2 linked regions of the Cohnella abietis genome follow. The protein of the gene in region 1 interacts with the protein of each later gene in a pairwise test. Links are inferred from orthologs where the notes say so. Each region holds a gene or a part of one and is shown on either strand. Other genes may lie near its edges.

Evidence for each region. Proteins that work in one complex are often made in the same cells at the same time.
Region 2: the proteins of KCTCHS21_RS13075 (region 1) and KCTCHS21_RS07470 interact in binary tests that used the Escherichia coli proteins (3 or more experiments, as listed by UniProt). The link is inferred for Cohnella abietis from one-to-one orthologs.

Annotation. Positions count from the first base shown.
Region 1 is NZ_AP019400.1:3,054,042-3,062,325, forward strand. The notes cover bases 2,269-5,268. They hold KCTCHS21_RS13075 (glutamate-5-semialdehyde dehydrogenase), read right to left. Parts: upstream 4,393-5,268; coding sequence 3,145-4,392; downstream 2,269-3,144. Other genes in these bases: proC (pyrroline-5-carboxylate reductase), read right to left, coding at 2,269-3,131; proB (glutamate 5-kinase), read right to left, coding at 4,385-5,268. In the rest of the region: KCTCHS21_RS13060 (DnaD domain protein), read left to right, coding at 1-564; KCTCHS21_RS13065 (2-hydroxy-3-keto-5-methylthiopentenyl-1-phosphate phosphatase), read right to left, coding at 1,452-2,138; more of proC, read right to left, coding at 2,259-2,268; more of proB, read right to left, coding at 5,269-5,512; KCTCHS21_RS13085 (pyridoxal phosphate-dependent aminotransferase), read right to left, coding at 5,986-7,161; KCTCHS21_RS13090 (carbon-nitrogen family hydrolase), read left to right, coding at 7,365-8,162; KCTCHS21_RS13095 (LysR family transcriptional regulator), read right to left, coding at 8,238-8,284. UniProt on the Escherichia coli protein: Catalyzes the NADPH-dependent reduction of L-glutamate 5-phosphate into L-glutamate 5-semialdehyde and phosphate. The product spontaneously undergoes cyclization to form 1-pyrroline-5-carboxylate.
Region 2 is NZ_AP019400.1:1,824,218-1,829,744, forward strand. What follows is about bases 1-2,885. They hold KCTCHS21_RS07470 (sulfate/molybdate ABC transporter ATP-binding protein), read left to right. Parts: upstream 1-853; coding sequence 854-1,918; downstream 1,919-2,885. Other genes in these bases: cysT (sulfate ABC transporter permease subunit CysT), read left to right, coding at 1-58; KCTCHS21_RS07465 (sulfate ABC transporter permease subunit), read left to right, coding at 55-852; KCTCHS21_RS07475 (sulfate ABC transporter substrate-binding protein), read left to right, coding at 1,962-2,885. Also shown: more of KCTCHS21_RS07475, read left to right, coding at 2,886-3,044; KCTCHS21_RS07480 (GNAT family N-acetyltransferase), read left to right, coding at 3,195-4,124; KCTCHS21_RS07485 (Cof-type HAD-IIB family hydrolase), read right to left, coding at 4,221-5,024. UniProt on the Escherichia coli protein: Part of the ABC transporter complex CysAWTP involved in sulfate/thiosulfate import. Responsible for energy coupling to the transport system.

The sequences.
Region 1 (8,284 bases):
CCGACCATTGAACAACTGCAGGAGAGAATAGGCTCCTCACCTGCGATCGTAGGGCAATCGGTACAGAAGCTAATGAAGCAAGGCTTTATTACGATTGATGAGGTGTATGAGCCTCTAACTGGCGTTCAATCGGAAAAATATAATTTATCAGGACTGTTCCAGAAGATGGGTGAGCTGCTGGCTGCGGGCGAGCTGCCCATTAGAAGCGGTAACAGGGATAGGGAAGATCATACTTATATTAATGAACAACAGAGGCAGCAGGAGCCGTCTAAGGCTACTCATACTCCAATTACAGCTCATTCAGGGACACATAATCTGTTTCTATTGTTCGAGCAAGAATTCGGTCGTCCGCTGACACCGATGGAATATGAGACAATTAACGGTTGGCTAGACCAGGATAATTATCCCGATGAACTCATTCGCTTTGCTCTTAAGGAGTCGGTATTCGCAGGCAAGCTACATTTCCGCTATATTGACCGCATCCTGTTAGAGTGGAGCCGTAACCGCGTTAGCAACGTCGATGAGGCGCGCCTACACGGTCAGAAGTTTCGAGCCGGACGCTAAGCTGTCGCGCCGCAGGGAGGTTCCCAGCGCGTTGTGACGCTATATGACGGCGGTCGATCTCAGGTGAAGTATCTTAAGCGGCCGCCTCATGTGACATGTGAGTGCGTCTAATGCGAGAAAGCAGCCGAATGTGGGGACCTAAGTAGCCCTCAGTGCGTTAAATGTGAAAAAGTGGCTGGATGCACGGACCTAAGTAGCCCTCAGTGCGTTAAATGTGAGAAAACGGCTGAATGAGTGGACCTAAGTAGCCCTCAGTGCGTTAAATGTGAAAAAGCTGCCGAGTGTGGGGACCTAAGTAGCCCTCAGTGCGTTAAATGTGAAAAAGCTGCCGAGTGTGGGGACCTAAGTAGCCCTCAGTGCGTTAAATGTGAGAAAGTGGCTGAATGCGCGGACCTAAGTAGCCCTCAGTGCGTTAAATGTGAGAAAGCAGCTGAATGAGCGGACCTAAGTAGCCCTCAGTGCGTTAAATGTGAAAAAGCTGCCGAGTGTGGGGACCTAAGTAGCCCTCAGTGCGTTAAATGTGAAAAAGCGGCTGAATGAGCGGATCTAAGTAGCCCTCAGTGCGTTAAATGTGAGAAAGCGGCTGAATGTGGGGATCTAAGTAGCCCTCAGTGCGTTAAATGTGAGGAAACGGCTGAATGTGGGGATCTAAGTAGCCCTCAGTGCGTTAAATGTGAGAAGACGCATGAATACGCGGATCTAAGTAGCCAAGTCAACGCTGTAAATATAAAAATCCACTCTTCAGTATGCCTCATGGCAAACTAAGGAGTGGATTTTTTGCGTGGATGTTAAAAATAGCGTCGCAGTCCGTCAAACGGTATATTTCGTTGAGGATAACTGCTTCTGCAGAAGGCTTAAGTGTAGTTCTATCGTTATAGTCGCATAGCTCACGACCGCTGGCCACCTGTGTCCAGATGATGGATAACATCATGGAAGGTTTCGAAAGGAATATGCGGAAGATTAAGCTCAATACACTTATCCGTGAGATGGGAGCGGGAAAATACGAGATCAACAAGCTTTGCTCCGGCAAAATCAGTGACACTGTCGCCAATTAGAATACGGTAGAATTCATCAGTGGAAAAACGGCGAATGACAGCCGTTTTACACATGCCGCAGCCATTATCGCATTTATCGTCACAAGAGTGCGGCCAGGTTATCGTGATGTTGTCACCGCTAAAGTCGCTTCCATTGCAATAAATGTGATCTGCCGGAATCCCAAATGGCTCAAGCAAAGGGTAAATGAAGAAATCAATTCCCCCGCTTGTAACGTAGAAAGGTACATTGTGCGTTTTACACCATTCAAGCAGCTCAGGAAAACCCTTACGAATACCGGCGTTGTTTATAATGTATTCTTTAACCTCATCCTTCATTGACGAAGGGAAGAGAGAGAATAATTGTCCCACGCCTTCTTGGATGGTTATGCTCTCGTTAAGGATACCCATACCAATGCTCTCCCAGCCTGGCGGATTAAAGTGCTTCATTGCCGCTATGATGTTGTCGCTTAGAGTAATCGTGCCGTCGAAGTCACAAAAAATTACCGGCTGACGTGGGAACTTTGAAGTTAATGTGCTCAAAATGTTCGTACCTCCCAGAGTGCAATTGCTATGAGTAATTGTTCATGATTGGTTGAAGATGCTACAAGTGTTGATCCGCCTTTAACAGTATCAACTGCCTGGAGGGCAGGATGCATTGCTTTAATCCTGAACCGCTTCGGCGCGAATGCTTTCACCCATTTCCTGAGCCCTTTCGGCACAGCGTAAGATCGCCTTATTTATGCCTTCTTGGAAGGAGAATTGATCCAATATTTCAATTGCAGCCTGTGTAGATCCATTAGGAGATGTTACTTTGCGACGTAGGTCGCCAGGATTTTCTCCAGTAGACACAACCATCTCAGCAGCACCGCGAACGGTTTGCACAGTGAGCTCTTTGGCTGCTTCTGGAGAAAGGCCGAGCTGGACGCCAGCCTTAATCATAGCCTCCATTAAGTAATACACGTACGCTGGGCCGCTACCCGATACGCCAGTTACCGCTTCGATCTGAGGCTCTTCAACTATCGCGGTGATGCCGACGGCGTTAAAGATAGCTAATGTGAGCTCACGCTGATCTGAGCTTACCGTATCGGAATAGCTGATTCCGGTTGCTCCTAAGCCTATCGTGCTCGATGTATTCGGCATTGTGCGTGCAATAGGCTGCTTACGTTCTAATAACTGGTGAATCGTATCAATTGATAATCCTGCAATAACGGATATGATGAGCTGCTCCGGACGCAAGAGGGGCTTCAACACTTTAATGGCATTGGCAGCATCCTTCGGTTTCATTCCGAGAATAATGATGCTTGCAGAGGTCAATGCCTCATTTTTCAAATCATCCGTAGTTGCCGGAATAATGCCATACTGCTGCTCAAGCTGAAGGAGTCTGTCTGTGTTCTGCCGGTTCATAACCGTAATTTGATTAGGATCGGTTAATTTAGCTTCAACTAGTCCTCTTAATATGGCTTCAGCCATTGAGCCAGCACCATAGAAACAAATTTTAACTCCTCCAAGGGAAGAGGATGAGGAATCGACCATTATGACCACGCTCCTATGATCTAATTTGACCCGAGCCGACGACCCGGTATTTCGTAGATGTTAAAGCAGGCAGACCCATAGGTCCCCGGGCATGAAGCTTCTGAGTACTAATACCAATCTCCGCACCAAATCCGAACTCGAATCCATCAGTGAAACGAGTAGAGGCGTTATGGTAAACCGCTGAAGCATCGACATCCTGTAGAAAACGATCCGCATTCGCCTGATTTTCCGTAATGATACAGTCTGAATGCTTCGTGCCGAAGTGGCTAATATGGCTCAATGCAGCATCTAAGTTAGGTACTACTTTAATGTTCAAAATATAATCGTTATATTCTGTAGCATAGTCCTGATCGCTCGCTTCATTCACCCATGGAACGATGCTCCTTGTTGTTTCGCATCCTCTGAGCTCGACATTAATGCTGCGGAATTTATCAGCTAGAGCGTTAAGATGCTTCTGGGCAAAAGCTTCATGGAGCAATAAGGTTTCGATGGAATTACATACGGAAGGGCGCTGTGCTTTACCGTTAACAGCAATGGCCTCTGCCATGTCATAATCGCCGCTTTCGTCGACGTACACGTGACAAATACCCGCGCCAGTTTCAATAACGGGAACTGTAGCATTTTGTACGACATTCTGAATGAGAGAAGCGCCGCCTCTTGGAATGATAACGTCTAATAGACCATTAAGCTTAAGCATCTCATCTACAGAGCTGCGGTTAGAGTCCTCGATAAGCTGAAGGGCATCCGCTGGAATAGCTGACCGGGATAAAGCTTCCCGTAGAACGGCTACAATGCTCCGATTGGAGGAGATCGCTGCAGAGCCTCCGCGCAGAACGACAGAGTTACCTGTCTTTAGGCATAGTGTCGCAGCATCAACGGTAACATTCGGTCTGGCTTCGTAGATCATTCCAATTACACCGATAGGTACTCGTCTTTTTTCAATGAACAATCCATTAGGGCGGTGACCTGTCTCAAGAACGTCGCCGATAGGATCCGGTAAGGCAACGATTTGCTTGACGGCATCTGCAATGTCGGCCAGTCTCGCAGGAGTCAGCTTTAACCGATCCAATAGAGAGGCGGAGGTCCCTAGCTCCTGTCCACGTTTAATGTCTTCCTCATTGGCAGCTAAAATTTGATCTTGCGCCGCAATGATGGCATCTGCCATAAGGATCAAGGCTTCGTTTTTCTCGGCTGTTGTTAGCCTATTCATAACGGCTGCTGCTTCCTTGGCTGCGCTCGCTTTAATTGTGACTTCACTCATATGAGTTGGCCTCCTTGATAATAGTTGATGCGACCCATTCATCGCGATGTATGACTTCTTCTCGTAAAATATCTACGCGTTTCATAGCATCTTCGCTAGCTAACCCTGCTACTGCCGTTATTTGCCACGAGGCATAACAGGTAACACCCCGTCCAAGCACCCGTCCACTGGTATTAACGACTTCTACTACATCTCCAGGGTGGAAGTCGCCTACAGCAGCGGTTATCCCAATAGGTAGAAGACTACTGCCTTTATTCAATAGCGCTAACTCAGCACCTGAATCAACTACAATCTGGCCTTGAGGAACGGAGAGAAAACCGACCCAATGCTTCTTAGTAGATATGGATTGAGGAGATGAAGCGAAATAAGTTCCTTTTCCATTACCTGTAACTGCGGATTGTAGATCACCAGCCTCAGACACCCGACCAACAAATAGGGGGACACCGCCCTGCATGGCTATTCTAGCTGCTTCGATTTTGGAGCGCATACCTCCAGTTCCAACAGCCGAGCCTGCGCCTCCCGCAATTTGGTACAGTTCTTCAGAGAGTACTTCTATACGGTCAATGCGCACTGCGTCAGGCGTTTTGCGGGGATCTCCGGTGTATACGCCATCCATGTCAGTGAGGATATACAAGCCATCCGCCTTGACTAAATTTGCAACTAGTGCGGACAAAGAATCATTATCGCCGAATTTAATTTCATTGACTGCAACAGTGTCGTTCTCATTAATAATGGGAACTGCACCTTGCTTAAGAAGCTCTTCTATTGTGCGCTGTGCATTCTGAGCTCGGCTTCGACTGCTAAAGTCCGGTCGAGTCAATAATAGCTGAGCTACGGTAATTTCGCTCGCTGTAAATGCGTCTTGGTAAGCTTCCATCAATAAAGCTTGACCAACGGCAGCAGCAGCTTGTTTCTCATGTAATAGCTTTGGTCGAGTCTGATAGCCAAGTCGCCGAAAGCCTGCGGCTATAGCACCCGAGGTAACAAGCAATACTTGGTGGCCGGAGGCGTGCAACGCAGCGATCTCGTCCGCGAAGAAACGTACCTGCCCGCGGTTAAGTCCGCCTTCCTCAGAGGTGAGTGAGCTACTTCCAATCTTGACTACGATACGCTTTCCCATGAATTCAACCCCTTCATACACAACAAAATGATAAAGTTTAGAGAGATCAGATGTGGGTGTAGACATAAAAGTTAATAGTCATCTGATCTTATAAGTAAAACGACTTCGCCGTCTTTAGAGGGACGGTGTACTTTCTGATGGTACAAAAAAAACTCCCGCCCTCATAAAGGACGAAAGTCTAACTTCCGCGGTTCCACCTTAATTGACGGTGCACAAATAGAGGCACCATCCTCTCATGATCCTGATAACAGCAGGAACTGTCCGGCTCATCGCCGTCCGCTCGGGGATGGGGGAGGCAGGGGACAAGGTAAATTTTCTCAGCCTAGAAATTTACTCTCTGGTCATGTCCTAATCTGCTTCGGTTCCCGTCAATGCGTTCATATGGCTGCGCCAAATTAATTGGCGTCGAATTCTAATAAGAATACCATGTGCCATAAGGGTTGTAAAGAAATGAACGACGCTTAATGGCTAGTCTAGAACAGCCCCAACCGGCCAATTCTGGCCGCGACCTCACGCAAACGATCTTCAGTCGTAAGCAAGCCGAGTCTGACATAGCCTTCACCGCTTGCGCCGAAGCCAGTGCCTGGCGCTACAACGACATCTGCTTGCTCGAGAAGTAAATCGGCGAAGGACATTGAAGTATATCCCTCGGGAACAGGGAGCCAGCAGAAGAACGAGCCTGCAGGCTTCTCCGCTTTCCAACCGATTTCCTCCAAGGCTTCATAAAGTACGTTGCGTCTGCGCTCATAGGTAGCCACAAGCTCATGGACGGACTGTTGAGATCCGCTTAAGGCTTCGGCGGCGGCTTCTTGAATGCCTCCGAATAAGCTGCAGTACATATGGTCTTGGATCAGGTTAATTAATTCAATAATTTGAGGATTACCGACAGCAAATCCCACGCGCCAGCCAGCCATATTGTAGGTTTTGGACAAAGTGTAAAACTCGACTCCGACTTCTTTAGCCCCTTCAGTTTCCATGAAGCTAATGGGACGTTTGCCGTCATATCCTATAGCACCATAAGCAAAGTCACTTGCAACTACAATGCCATTCTGCTTTGCAAAGGCAACGGTTTCCTCATAAAATTCCGGAGTAGCTATTGCCGCGGTAGGATTGTTTGGATAGTTGAGGAACATAAGCTTAGCTCGCTCGAGATCTTCTGGAGCAATTGCTGAATAATCCGGAAGAAAATCGTTCTCCTTCTTAAGAGGCATGAACGACATTTCAGCTCCAGATAGGGCTACGCCAGACCAGTAATCGGGATACCCGGGATCAGGTACGAGGCAGACGTCGTTAGGGTTAAGCAAGATTTGGCTAATTTCGATGAGTCCAGATTTTCCCCCGAAGAGGACGGCAACCTCTTTTTCAGGATCAAGTTCTACGCCGTAATCTTCCTTATATCGCTTTGCAACGGCTTCCTTCAGAAATGGAAAACCGCGAAAGGGTGGGTATTTATGATACAAAGGGTTTTCTGCTGCTGTCTTGAGCCTGTCAACTATCGGTGTCGGTGTTGGTAAATCGGGATTTCCTTGGCCCAGATTAATAACATCACGTCCAGTAGCGGCCCGAGCATTAGCTTTAGCAACCAATGTGGCGAAAAATTGTACAGGTAAAGACTGCAATCGATGAGCAGGTGTAATAGTAAAAGACATGCGAATTCGTCACGCTCCGTCATACTTAGGATAGGATGAATGTAGCATATTGAGATAGAGTCGGCAACGGAATATAAGCTTGTTTTCACAAAAAACGGGGTTATTTCATCGGAATTGTGTAAATGAGTAGGACATGTTGCCGAAAATAAAGCTATGAAGTACGATGATAACAATAATGTAACGTCTATTAGGAGTGGAGCAACATGACAATCCCCTTGCGGATAGCATTGATACAAATGAATATAGTCTCAGGTGACACAGAAGCTAATTTCGCTAAGCTGGAAGCTCGACTTGAGGAAGCAGCTGCTATTGATCCCAAGCCGGATCTTATTATTTTTCCAGAAATGTGGAATACAGGCTACGCACTTACTGAAATAAATGAATTAGCGGACCCAGACGGGCTGCGGACTAAAGAGGTCATAGCTGCTTTTTGCCGGAAGCATAAAATCAATGTGCTAGCTGGCTCCATTGCGCAGAAACGTGAAAACTCCGTAACCAACACTGCTCATGTGTTCAATCGAAATGGGGAAGAGGTTACCGAATATAGCAAAATCCATCTTTTTAAGCTCATGAACGAGCATTTACATTTGGAGCCTGGTCAGCAGTTGGGGAGCTTTAACTTAGAGGGTATACCTGCAGCAGTTATGATTTGCTACGACATCCGGTTCCCGGAGCTGGCTCGGAAGTTAGCGCTTGAAGGCGCCAAAATTTTGTTCGTACCGGCTGAATGGCCGCATCCGCGTCTGCATCACTGGCGTACGTTGCTTCAGGCACGGGCGATCGAGAACCAAATGTACGTCGTATCGTGCAATACTGTTGGAGAGAGCGGCGGCACAAGCTTCTTTGGTCATTCGATGATAATTGACCCTTGGGGCGAGGTGCTCGCAGAAGCAGCTGAAGAGGAAACGATCCTTGTAGCTGAGATAGATATGGCGTTGGTTGATGAAGTGAGAGGGAGAATTCCTGTTTTCGCTGACCGCAAGCCACCCTTATACGAGTAAATGAAAAAGAACTGGCGAAGCCGCCAGTTCTTTTTTTGTATCCATACCTAGGTAGAGAAATCTCTTTGTATGGTGCTAGGACAAGAGAGAATTTTGGAAGGTGGAGATGAAGGCTTCAGCGG
Region 2 (5,527 bases), 1.2 Mb from region 1 along the record:
TTCCTTCATCATTCTATGGACGGTTAATTACGTGCAGATGCGGAGGAAAAACGGATGAGACGTCTTTGGATCGGATTAACGGTTGCTATATTCGGAATATTTCTTATTATACCGATTATACGAATTGCTATGGGCGCAATGAACGAAGGCTGGAGTGGGTTTACGACGGGGCTATCCCGACCAGAAACACTACACGCGCTATACATGACGGGATTAATTGTTGTCATTGTTACTGTAATTAATACGATGTTCGGAGTCATGCTATCCCTTTATCTAGTAAGAGCAACATGGCTAGGAAGACGGATAAAGCAATTATTAAATAGTATAGTAGACTTGCCCTTTGCCGTATCCCCAGTTATAGGTGGACTTATGATTGTGCTCCTGCTAGGACCAGAGACAGCACTAGGTGCTTTATTCAACAAGGCAGGAATTGACATCGTTTATGCTTTGCCGGGGATGATTATTGCGACTTTGTTCGTGACCTTCCCGTTAGTCGTCCGTGAAGTCATGCCTGTTCTGCAGGAGATTGGAAGTGCCCAGGAGGAAGCGGCATCGACATTGGGTGCCAGCGCTTGGACGACCTTCTGGCGAGTGACTTGGCCTTCCATTCAATGGAGCGTCGTTTACGGAGTTGTTCTTACAGTAGCTCGTGCATTAGGTGAATTCGGTGCAGTGCTTGTTGTATCCGGGAACATTCTCTTTAAGACTCAGACAGCAACAACTCTCGTTTATCAGGATGTCGAAAATTTTAATCTCACTGCTGCGAATTCAATTGCTTTAGTGCTGGCAGCGGGTTCAGTCACTTTGCTGTTGCTCATGGAATGGGCCAAATCGAGAAGGGGAGTGCATTAAGATGCATATTGAAGTTAGCGGTTTGAATAAGAAATTCGGCGAGTTCCAAGCGGTTAAGGATGTAAATTTCCAGATCGAGAAGGGTCAATTAATCGGCTTGCTCGGTCCAAGCGGCGGCGGTAAAACCTCCATTCTTCGCATGCTTGCAGGATTGGAATCCGTTGACGAGGGCGATATCGTTTTTCATGGCAAACGTGTTAACGATCTTCCTCCCCAAGAGAGAGGCATTGGATTCGTATTTCAGAACTATGCGCTATTTAAGCACATGACTGTAGAGGATAATATCGCATTCGGTCTAGAGGTCAAGAAGTGGTCAAAGGTGAAGATTAAAGCGCGTGTAGCTGAACTGGTCGAGTTGACAGGATTGTCTGGCTTCGAAAAGCGTTTCCCGCATCAGCTATCCGGTGGACAGCGCCAAAGAGTTGCGTTCGCTAGGGCTTTAGCTCCTGAACCACAGCTGCTTTTACTTGATGAGCCCTTCGCCGCTATCGATGCGAAGATTCGTCATGAGCTGCGTTCGTGGCTTCGTGATATGATCGATCGTCTCGGCATTACTTCTATCTTCGTAACGCATGACCAAGACGAAGCCATTGAGGTAGCCGACCAAATTATGATAATAAACAAGGGGCGCTTAGAGCAAAAAGGCACCCCGTGGGAAATATATAAAAATCCGCAGTCACCGTTCGTCGCTGGTTTTATCGGAGAATCAACTATTGTTGAGGATGTATCCTCCTTGCGTGGATTCGGCACTGCTTCTGATTGGCCGGGAACGAAAGCACTTATTCGTCCAGAATATGTAGAGGTTGGCAAGGCAGGAGATTTCAATCTGATATCCGCAACGGAAGAGGGTCGCGTTCGCCATGTGCATTTCCGTGGTAGCGAATGGTTAGTGGAAGTTGAGATTGGTCCTACACGTCTTGTTACCTATCGGTCGCTGGAGAAGGAAATTCTCCATCCGGGTGATGAGGTACAGGTGCTGATCCATCGCGCGTACTTGTTCAATGATAATGATAGCTGGGTAATGGAAAATAAGCTTAAGGAAGATCCGATGCCGGTTCATATTTAACGGGTTGGGCGGGAGCCTTCGAAGGTACCGCAGGAGGTAGGTAATGAATACGGGAAACCGGAAGCATTCATTTACGCGCAAGACCGGGTTATCCGGTTTACTTATAATGTTAGCAATCATCCTAATGTTGACTGGCTGTGGTGCTAGTAATCAGTCACAGTCAGAGCCTGAAGGCACAATTGCTCATGGAGACGTAACATTGGTGCTAGGCGCCTACTCGGTTGCTAAGGATGCGCTGCAGGATATATTGCCCGCATTTAAAGCAGATTGGAAATCCCGAACAGGGCAGACGGTAAGCTTTCAAGAATCCTATGAGGCATCAGGCACACAGGCCCGTTCTATCATTGGAGGCTTCGAGGCTGATGTTACATTGCTAGCTCTCGAAGGGGATATGGCAAAGCTCGTTAAAGCCAATATGGTCGGAAAGAATTGGAAGGATGACACCTACAAAGGAATGGTTACCCGTTCCATTGTCGTTCTTGGTACAAGGGTAGGAAATCCTCTAGGAATTAAAGATTTCGAGGATATTACCAAGCCGGGAGTAAAGGTGCTCTATCCGAACCCCAAGACATCTGGTGGAGCGCAATGGGATATCAATGCGATATATGGTGCCGGTTTGAAAAAATCGGAGAAGGCTACGGGAGCTAAAGATCCAGCTGCTGCGAAAAAGTTCCTTGAGGATGTTCACCGTAACATCGAGTCCATGGACAAAAGCGGTCGTGCTTCGATGGCGGCTTTTGAATACGGAGTAGGCGACGTCATTGTAACGTATGAGAATGAGCTGCTAGCTAGAATAGCCAAAGGTGTACAATACGATATCGTTGTGCCTAGCAGCACGATATTAATTGAAAATCCAGCAGCTGTTGTTGAGCGGAATGCAGATCGTCATGGCGTTCGTGAGGTAGCTGACGCTTTCGTGCACTATTTATATTCTGATGAAGCACAGAAGCTGTTCGCCAAGCATGGCTTTCGCCCTGTCGAGGATAAGCTTGCTGCGCAAATGCAGGATGATTTCCCCCAACCATCGGATTTATTCACCATTGATTATCTCGGAGGCTGGGATAACGTACGCGAAACCTTGTATTCTAAACGCGGAGTTTGGTATCAAGTATTAGCGGGACAGTGAGAAATTGAGGGAATAATTGGGTGAAAAACAGCTTTCACGGGCATGCTATTCTCGTGAAGCTGTTTTTTTTGTAATTATAGCGTATTTAGACAGGAATCAGCGTTTGTTTTGACGAAATTAAAGTATGACTGCAAATAGGGAGGACTTATATTGTTAAAACTACCAACGACAATTCGAGCATTGCGTTTTATTCTCTTCTTCAAGATTGCCCTTTTTATTATGGTTATGATTGCGTTTTTTAGAAACTCCGCTGAACCACTTTCGACATCATCTGCGATTAATATTAGTATCTCGTTTCTCGCAATGCTCCTTTTACTGTTTTCAATAAGTAAGAAAAAACACTTTCCTTCTATTATTATTTCCCTCGTCGTATTTTGGTTTTCTATTGATATGATACAGATTATGTTGTCTCTTGTTATCGTATTGCTGTTCTTCTTTAAATCGACGCGCTCTTATTTCCGTAGTGCTAACGCAATATCAGCCCCTTCCACAGATGAGGATGAAGCTCAGCTGGCAGAAGAAGCAGTTGATGAAGATGCTTCTGGTGAAGCGCAACCGAAGCTGGATGTGAACAAAGCACAAGCCAAATCTCGTAAGGATCCAGAGGTGTATATTCGCGAAGCGACACCTGAGGATGCGGATACTATCTATTCGTTAATGCACATTGCATTCGAGGAGTATAGAACGGCAATTCCTCCATCTAGTGCACTCGAAGAAACGGATGAATCCGTATTAAGCGCTCTTCGCGATCAAGGTGAGTCCGCAGCTATTCTCTATGAGGATGATACGGCTACAGCAATGGTCAGGTTTAAGTATGATAGGGATGAGATTTACTTTTTCCGTCTATCTGTCGTACCGGCACGGCGTAGAAGAGGTTATGCGAAACAATTAGTGAAATGGATTGAGAAGCAAGGAATAACGAAGGGGCTTAATGTTAGCCGCTGTAAGGTGAGACAGTCCATTCAAAATAATTTGGTACTTTATCAGGATATGGGCTATGAGGTTGTGAATCAGGAGCTAATCGTTCGTCCTGGAGGCACGATTAAAGAACTCACTTTGGAGAAGAGAATTGGGTTGTAATTAGTAAGAGCGGTTAGGGAAGGTCTGGTTGGACTTGCCTGTCCTTGAAAAGAAGAAGATCCTTTCCCTGATTAATAGGGGAAGGATCTTCTTTGACTATACATTGATAACGAATTTTTGGAGCGCATGAGCGACACCATCGTTGTTGTTGCTTAGGGTAACGAAATTTGCGATTTCCTTCAGCGCGGGAACTGCATTTTCCATGGCAACACCTAGACCTGCTGCTGCAACCATCTCATGGTCATTCATCGCATCGCCCATTGCTATCGTTTCTTCCATTGGAATGCCGTAATGAGCGGCAAGGAAACGTAAAGCGTGGCCTTTCGTGCCTTCGGGATGCATGAATTCCAAGTAGTTAGGCTTCGACTTAGTCAAATGCACCTTGGAGCCGAATAGCGCTTTAAGCTCAGGCAGCAAAGCATCCAAACGAGCGGGCTCGTCGATGATCAGCAGCTTTGTTTGTTTTTCATGCTTAATGATTTGACTGAAATCGGGTTCGATCGTATATGGAATATTAGATTGTTTGGCGTAATTTTGGATTTTTTCGCCGTCCGCTTGAACATACAGCTTGTCTGCGATATAGCTTTGCAAATGTAAGCCATGTGCCTGACAATATTCAAATAATTGCTGAGCCACATCAGTTGGCACGGAACGCTCATATAATACTTCTTCGTCCATCAAATTTTTGATCAGTGAGCCTTGGTAAGTAATGATCGGTACGTTCAGCCCAACTTGACGGGCAATTTTCTGGGCGGAATCAAACATTCTCCCAGTAGCAATAGTGAGATGCGCTCCTTTGGCGATTGCATCATTCAAAGCTTGGCGGGTTGTATCAGACACTGTCAATTCGTCAGTTAGCAGAGTATCGTCTAGATCCATAGCAATAAGGCGGTAAGGCATTGGTTTCTCCCTCTCTGTATGAAGCTAATTTATGATTACACTTATTATCGTACCATTGTAACCCATATCTCCAAAGTCGAAAAGCCAGCTATCCGTGTATTCGTAGTAGGAATGCCCGCGGGAGAGGGGAGATTTGGGTGAGAGGATTACTTTGGTGGTAGGTATTAGGGAAAGTAATGTTTCCATCGTCGCTCCCGCATAGGGAGCGACTCGATAGACCTCTTAATGTGTTTTGCATTATGGTGGTTTCAATCCACGCTCCCGCAATGGGGAGCGACAATGAAGCTTAGCTGAGTAAGGGATACGGGTGATTTTCCGCGAACCTTACTGTGAAAGGGATCATTTTCGGCTTCAGCCGTCTAAAGCCCTTGCTACATAAGGAGTGCGAACATCCTAGGGAATTGATGTGAGCTTGGGGTTCGCACTTAGCTTATGTTCATCATAATGCAAATTATATCAAGAAGTCTATCGAGCATGCTAAAGAGAATTAGATAATGTTTCAT